DNA from 2 places in the Planococcus sp. YIM B11945 genome. Region 2 is predicted to be linked to the other one. Evidence: riboswitches for the same ligand, from Rfam matches in the RefSeq annotation. Region 2 holds a riboswitch; the other holds the start of a gene.
The links. A riboswitch is a leader RNA that binds a small molecule or an ion and turns the genes downstream of it on or off. The one in region 2 is predicted to bind S-adenosylmethionine.
Positions count from the first base shown of each region.

Region 1: another riboswitch for S-adenosylmethionine. It lies ahead of ACRRQV_RS15550 (methionine ABC transporter ATP-binding protein); the one in region 2 lies ahead of mtnK (S-methyl-5-thioribose kinase).

Region 1 covers NZ_JBOZWR010000008.1:45,711-49,736, reverse strand. Annotated here, with positions in the region: gene ACRRQV_RS15570 (arsenate reductase family protein) at 21-374, shown strand; gene gcvH (glycine cleavage system protein GcvH) at 453-833, shown strand; gene ACRRQV_RS15560 (hypothetical protein) at 895-1,233, shown strand; gene ACRRQV_RS15555 (thioredoxin family protein) at 1,239-1,565, shown strand; SAM riboswitch class I at 1,599-1,703, shown strand; gene ACRRQV_RS15550 (methionine ABC transporter ATP-binding protein) at 1,788-2,813, shown strand; gene ACRRQV_RS15545 (methionine ABC transporter permease) at 2,806-3,474, shown strand; gene ACRRQV_RS15540 (MetQ/NlpA family ABC transporter substrate-binding protein) at 3,529-4,026, shown strand, end outside.
Region 2 covers NZ_JBOZWR010000004.1:540,328-544,353, forward strand. Annotated here, with positions in the region: gene ACRRQV_RS10620 (cbb3-type cytochrome c oxidase subunit I) at 1-357, opposite strand, end outside; gene mtnA (S-methyl-5-thioribose-1-phosphate isomerase) at 532-1,578, opposite strand; gene mtnK (S-methyl-5-thioribose kinase) at 1,575-2,765, opposite strand; SAM riboswitch class I at 2,840-2,994, opposite strand; SAM riboswitch class I at 3,152-3,256, shown strand; gene mtnW (2,3-diketo-5-methylthiopentyl-1-phosphate enolase) at 3,323-4,026, shown strand, end outside.

The DNA of each region.
Region 1 (4,026 bases), on a different contig from region 2:
AAGAAAAAGGAGGCTTTACCATGATTCAATTTTACGCATACGCAAAATGTTCGACGTGCCGCAACGCCAAAAAATGGCTTGATGCCAATGGCGCTAAATATGAAGCCATCAACATTGCGGAAGATCCGCCATCGGCTAAAGAACTGCGCACCATCTACGAGGCGAGCGGCACCGAGCTCAAGAAATTTTTTAACACGAGCGGCATGAAATACCGGGAGCTTGGACTAAAAGACAAACTGGGCACGATGAGCGAAGAAGAGCAGCTGGAATTGCTTTCTTCAGACGGCATGCTGATCAAGCGTCCGGTCGCCTGGGATGGAGAAAAAGTGACGCTTGGGTTTAAAGAAGCGGACTATGAAAATACCTGGAAGTAAGCCGAGACGATTGTTGTATTTCACAGATGATTATGTCAAACTGAAATTGAGCACAATACATATTTTGGAGGGGTCTAGATGAGCACACCACAAGAGCTTCGTTATTCTAAAGAACATGAATGGGTTAAACTCGAAAACGGCACTGCACGTATCGGCATTACGCATTTTGCGCAAGCTGAACTTGGCGATATCGTATTTGTTGAACTTCCGCAAGTTGGCGACGAACTGAAAAAAGACCAGCCATTCGGCAGTGTGGAATCCGTTAAAACGGTTTCTGAATTGTACGCGCCAATCAGCGGCCGTGTGGTTGAAGTCAACTCTGAGCTGGACGACAGCCCTGAGTTTGTCAACGAGTCTCCGTATGAGCAAGCTTGGATGGTTGTTGTTGAAGAAGTTAACGATGCCGAGGTCAATGAATTGATGACAGCGGAGCAATATGAGAAAATGATAAATGAATAAGACCCGAAAAGCGCCTCTTGTTTGGCGCTTTTTTTTATCATAACGAGCGGGGTGTCGACCTATGGGTAAAGTGATTGTTGTCGAAGGGCTTACGGACAAATCAAGAATTGCGCCTCTTATCGCAGAACCGGTCACGATTCTTTGCACGAATGGCACAGTGAGTGCCACGAGGCTTGAGGAATTGCTGCTTCCCTATGAAGGATTGGATATCATCATTCTAGTGGACGCGGACAAATCCGGAGAGCAATTGAGAAAGCTAGTGAAACGTGAATTTCCCGAAGCGCGGCATTTTTACATCAACCGCAGCTACAAAGAAGTCGCAACAACCCCGATACGCATCTTGCTCGATGTGCTCATCAGCGCCAATATTCGGGTCAATCAGCTACTAACCGAAGGATGATCGAAATGAACGAATGGACACATAAAGAATGGATCAAAGAAAAAAATACGAATGATACCACCGCTTTTTATTTGTATACGCCGATGTGCGGAACGTGCCAAGTGGCGACGAAGATGCTTGATGTCGTCAAAGAGCTGCTGCCGGATTTGACTCTAGGCAAAGCCAATTTGAACTATGTCCAGGAAATTGCCGCTTTGTATGAAGTAGAAAGTGTGCCTTGCCTGATCATTACGGAGAATGGATTAGTGAGAGAAAAGATTTACGCGTTCCAATCTGTCCCTTTTTTATATAAAAAATTAAAAGTGGTTGACGAAGCGCGCCGTGCATGGTAAATTGAATTTCTGATTGAAAAACTTAATATCGTACTCTTATTAAGAGAGGTGGAGGGAAGTGCCCTATGAAGCCCGGCAACCGTCATGAAAATGAAATGGTGCCAATTCACGCAAAGCGAAAGCTTTGAGAGATGAGAGAACGGTGTCCGTATACATTTGCGAATACCCTTCTGCTCAGTTCTGTGCAGAAGGGTATTTATTTTGGAGTAGGAGTTGTAAAAAATGATTGAATTAAAGAAAGTGACGAAAATATACGACACTGGGAAAGGGGCGCTTGCTGCCGTTGACGGCGTCGATTTATCCATTTCGCCTGGCGAAATTTTTGGCATTATCGGCTACAGTGGAGCAGGAAAAAGCACCTTAATCCGCTTGTTGAACGGATTGGAAAAGCCGACCTCTGGTACGGTTCAAATCAACGACCATGTTATTACCGCAATCAAAGGAGCAGAGCTGAGAAAAGCGCGCCAAAAAGTCAGCATGATCTTCCAACACTTTAACTTGCTGTGGTCGCGGACAGTAAAAGAAAACATTGCCTTCCCACTTGAAATCGCAGGCGTGCCGAAAAACAAGCGAGATGCGCGCGTGATGGAACTGGTGGAGTTGGTCGGGTTAACGGGCCGTGAGAACGCCTATCCGTCGCAGCTTTCCGGCGGACAGAAACAACGCGTCGGCATCGCACGGGCACTGGCGAACGATCCAGAAGTGCTGTTGTGCGATGAAGCTACATCCGCGCTCGATCCTGAGACAACCGATTCCATCCTGGATTTGCTGGTCGACATCAACAAACGCCTCGGCTTGACGATTGTCTTGATTACACATGAAATGCACGTCATCCGGAAAATTTGCCATCGGGTAGCCGTCATGGAAGGCGGCCGGGTAGTGGAGCTGGGCGATGTGTTGAACGTCTTCCAGTCACCAAAAGAAGAAATTACGAAGCGCTTTGTGGCGCAAGTGACCGAAACAGAAGACTCGGGCGAAACGATTAAAAACTTGCGCGAATTGTACCCGACTGGCGATTTGGTAAAACTCATGTTCGTGGGCGATCAAACGGAACAACCGATTTTGACAAAATTGATCCGCACGCATCCAGTCGAAGTCAATATTGTCCAAGGCAAAATCTCGCATACCCAGCGAGGCGCTTACGGAACTTTGATTTTGCAGCTTAAAGGAACACGTGAAGAAATTGCGAATGCCATCGCATTTTTGAACAACGAAAACATCCAGACAGAGGTGATGGCAAATGATTGAATCTTTATTTCCAAACGTTGATTGGGACAAAATGTGGGAAGCGACCGTCGAAACGCTATACATGACCGCCATGTCGACGATCTTTACGTTTATTATCGGACTCGTACTCGGTATTCTTTTATTCTTAACGGCACCGCGGCAGCTTTGGGCAAATAAAATTGTCAACTGGCTGACCGGAGCATTTGTCAACATTTTCCGTTCCATTCCATTTATCATCTTGATCATTTTATTGATTCCGTTTACGAAATTTTTAATTGGCACCATTCGCGGACCCAATGCTGCTTTGCCGGCGTTGATCATCGGTGCGGCACCATTTTATGCCCGCATGGTATTGATCGCCTTAAAAGAAATTGACAAAGGGGTGATTGAAGCTGCTCGGTCGATGGGAGCTACGACGTGGACAATTATCCGCAAAGTGCTGCTGCCGGAATCCAAGCCTGCTTTGATTTCAGGAATTACAGTTACAGCGATTGCGCTTGTCGGCTATACAGCGATGGCAGGCATCATCGGCGCAGGCGGCCTTGGCACTTTGGCTTTCCTTGACGGATTCCAGCGAAGCCGCGAAGATGTCACCTTAATGGCTACAATTTTAATATTGGTTGTTGTTTTTGCCATCCAATTTATTGGAGATTTTATTACGACGCGTTCAGACAAACGATGATTGCGGTTTTGCCGTTGCCATATAAAAACAACTAGAAAAAGGGAGACGATTTACATGAAAAAATTATTAGTGACTACATTACTCGCTGGCTTGGCTTTGGCTGGTTGCGGATCTGATTCAGGTTCAGGCGGTTCTGAAGAATCCAGCACATTGAAAGTCGGCGCATCAAACGTGCCGCATGCGATCATTTTGGAACAAGCAAAACCGCTTCTTGAAGAACAAGGCGTGGAATTGCAAATCGAAACTTATCAAGACTATGTGTTGCCGAACCAAGACTTGGAATCAGGTGAAATCGATGCCAACTACTTCCAACACATTCCGTACCTGGAATCTCAGAAAAAAGAATTTGGCTATGATTTTGAAAATGCAGGCGGAATCCACATCGAACCAATTGGTGTTTACTCTAAAAAATACAAATCGCTTAGCGAACTTCCGGATGGCGCACAAATTTTGATGAGCAACTCGGTTGCTGACCATGGCCGCATTTTGTCGCTTCTAGAAGCTGAAGGCTTGATCAAATTGGCAGACGGTGTAGACAAAACAGCCGCTGAA
Region 2 (4,026 bases):
CGCTTCATTTTCGTTTGCAAAAAAGACCATTCCAAGTATTAATGCCAGCGTTCCAATATTATGGAGCCAAAAATGAATTTTGCCTAGTTTACTGTTTCCTGCTCTTGGGAAAAAGTGATAAATCAATCCGAACAATGCCATTGTTGCCCAGCCAAGCAAATTGATATGGGCATGAGGAGCTGTATATTCGAATTTTTCAGCGATTCCCATATAAAGACCTAGGCAAACACCCACCAACAAATAAACAGCGGCCACTTTGATGAAAGCGATTCCCATTTTCATCACTTCTCCTTTTAGAACTCCGTTTCTGGTCCTTTTTGCAGATTTTTGGCTTGCCAGCGCTACTAAACCCCTCATTAGCCCTTTTTCGAAAGATGCTTACATCTATCTCCTCCCTTACGTTTTATATCCGAACTTATTCTTTACACTAACTATTCTTGATTTAATTGCAGTATCCTTCTTCTGCATATAGAAAATGAAGTTAACTTCAGGTTTAAAGCCTCTCAAAAAGAAAGGCTTTAATAGAATTTATTAACTTATGGAAACACCCAATAAACCAGCGATATTTTCCCGGTAGTCCGGATAAAGGATTCCCCGCTCCGTAATAATTGCCGTGATCAAATGGTTTGGTGTGACATCAAAAGCCGGATTGTATACTTTGGTGTTCAACGGTGTTACCGGTGCCCCGTTAATATAGATGATTTCGTCCGGGTGCCGTTCTTCGATTAAGATGTTTTTTCCGTCTTCGATTGACAAATCAAACGTTGAGGCCGGGGCAGCAACATAAAACGGAATTTGATAAGCAGCAGCAAGCAACGCCAAATTCAATGTGCCGATTTTATTGGCTGTATCCCCGTTTGCCGCTATGCGATCTGCCCCCACAATGATTGCTTCCACGCCTTTGACTCCAATGGTATGGGCAGCCATGCTGTCAGTGATTAATGTGACATCCACACCAGACTGCTGGAGTTCCCAAACCGTCAGGCGTGCGCCTTGGAACACCGGCCGGGTTTCACAAGCAAACACTTCAAACTGTTTGCCTCGTTCGCTGCCTAAGTGAAACGGGGCCAACGCAGTTCCGTATTTCGCCGTTGCAATGGAACCGGCGTTGCAAATCGTCATGACTTTTGTCTGTTCTTCTAACAAAGACAATGCATATTCTCCAATGCGGCGGCATGATGCTTCGTCTTCTTTATGAATGCTGATAGCTTCTTTTATTAGCTGCACTTTCGCTTCTTCGACGCTTTTCGCCTGTTGAATAGCTAAAAGCAGACGGTCAAGCGCCCAGACAAGATTGACGGCAGTCGGCCGCGATTCACCCAGATAAGCAGCGTCATTTTTCACGAGCAGTTGAAACGTATTTAAGCTACCCGTTGCATGGTGCTGTGCTGCTTGCGCTAAACCATACGCGGCGGCAATTCCGATAGCTGGCGCCCCGCGTACTTTTAATGTGATAATGGCCTCGTAAACGTCCTCGATGGTTTCCAATTCCACATAGTCGATCAGGTGGGGCAGCTTTTGCTGGTCCAGTATCGTCAATTGCTGGTTTTCCCATTTGATGGATAATGGAATCGTCATTGGCTTTTCTCCTCAAGCAGTGCAAGAACTGCAGAAATTGATAAAAGTTCACTGCGCTGCAAAATCAACGCTTCGCCAATCCTCAATGTTTGTTTTTTTAACTCGATGCGCCGTTCAGCATCTTCAATGCCATCCAAATCTTTTACATGCGCCAACCCGATGGTGCGGCGGATCATCTCACAGCCTGCAAAACCAATGGCATCCCGGAATATTTTCTCCACTACGCACTCCTTATATCCTGCTGTATCTTTAAACGACTGGGCAGCTTGTTCATCCCAAAGCTCTGAAAAACGGTCCACAAACACCGTCCACGTCTGTTTGATATGGTTGAGGATTATGCTTCGCCCTTCACCTTCTCGCGTCACCGATTGAACCATTAAATTCGCCAAAAACAACCCGATATCAAAGCCAATCGGACCATAAAAAGCAAATTCGGGATCGATGACTTTCGTCTCCGTTTCACTGGCGAAAATGCTTCCCGTGTGAAGATCCCCGTGCAAAAGCGCTTCCGCTTCTGTCAAAAAGCTAGTCTTTAATTTTGCGGCTTCCAATTTAAGCGGCCCGTTGTTCCAGATCGCTTCCACTTCTCCTCGAATTTTCGGTTCGAAATCATTGGTCTCATGATCGAAGAAAGGATCGGTAAAAATGAGATCTTCTGTGATTTTGCACAGTTCCGGGTTGGAAAATTCAACGGCCAGCCGCTTTTTGTCAAAAGGGTGCAACGCGAAATCCGAAGTGTGAAACAACGTTTGCGCTAAATATATTCCGATGTCTTTGGCTAGATGTGGATAAGTTTCCCCTTGGATGAGCCCTTCTCGCACAATCGTCAAATGCGACAGATCTTCCATGACAGTGACCGCCAGTTCGTCGTTCGTTGCGTACACAACCGGCACTAATCCCGGCGCCAATTCGCCGTGTTTTGCAAGGGCGTTTGCTTCAATGGCTGCGCGTTTTAACGTCAGCGGCCAACTTTCGCCGACAACTTTGGCATAAGGCAATGCTTGCTTAATGATCAGCCCATTGCCGTTCTCGCTATCGGTAATTTTGAATACGTAATTTAAATTGCCGTCGCCGATTTCCCGGCTTGTTAGTTCGGCTCCTTCTGGAAAAAAGGTTAATTTTTGCGCCAATGCGATTGCGCTTGTATCGGTTAACGCTTTATATGAATTGGTTAATAAAGTGGTCATCGTCATCTCCCTTTCATGGACAAAATAAAAAGCCTCTTTCATAAGAAAGAGGCGCAGAATAAGAGATTCTTTACCTCTTATCTTTCAGAGAATGTCGTCTCTGATGGAATTAGCACCGTGCCTTGCGGGATTTTCATCCCGGCGCAAAAGCGCCCCGTCTCACAACGGTATTACGGTCGGTTGCTGGGCGTCATCGGGCCAATATCCCTCTGCCAGCTCTTGATAAGAGTATGCATTGCATGAATTTTTAGTGGTTATGGTTCGAATTGAATACTAGCACGATTCAAAATAGCGTGTCAACTTCTTTTTTTCTGTAAATAGCCAATTGACAGATTTCCCGATGCGTGGAATAATCGAACTACTTTGTTGCAAGCCAATTGAATATTTTCTTATTTAGAGCAGGTGGAGGGACAAGCCCTATGATGCCCGGCAACCGGTCCAACAGTGGACACGGTGCTAATTCTTGCAGCCAATCGGCTGAGAAATAAGAAGTTGTTAAGTTTTTAACCTCTTCTTATTTGAAGAGGTTTTTATTTTTTTGTAGGAGTGTGAAAGGGATGGGCGGAGCAATTGCTACGTATCAGCTTTATGGGCAAGCAGGATCGTTTGAGAAAAAAGCGGAAGGCATCGCATTAGGTCTCACGGTTGGATCTTGGACCGATTTGCCTTTGCTTGAACAGCAGCAGCTAAGACAACACAAAGGATCCGTCATTTCCGTGGCGGAGTTTGAAAATATCCGGCATCCAGAAAAGCCGGAACAAATGAAAGCCGAAGTGAAGATCGCGTACCCAAGCGCCAATTTTTCTCCAGATATTCCGGCTATTTTAACGACTGTTTTCGGCAAATTGTCGCTTGACGGTGAAGTGAAGCTGCTGGATTTGGAATTTGAGGAAGAGCTTCTCTCCCACTTTCCGGGTCCGCGATTTGGCATTAAAGGCATACGGGGCTTGCTTGGGGTTGAAGGGCGCCCGCTCGTGATGAGCATTTTCAAAGGCGTCATCGGCCGCGACCTCGAGTATTTGTCCACGCAGCTCCGCCAGCAAGCACTCGGCGGCGTCGACCTTGTCAAAGACGATGAAATTCTGTTTGAAAATCTATTGACGCCTTTTGAAAAAAGAATTGCCGCCGGAAAAGAAGTGCTTCGCCAAGTATACGAAGAGACCGGGCACCGCACGCTATACGCTGCCAATTTAACCGGGAGGACTTCCGGTTTGAGAGAAAAAGCCCAAAGAGCGCGCGAACTTGGCGCGGATGCTTTGTT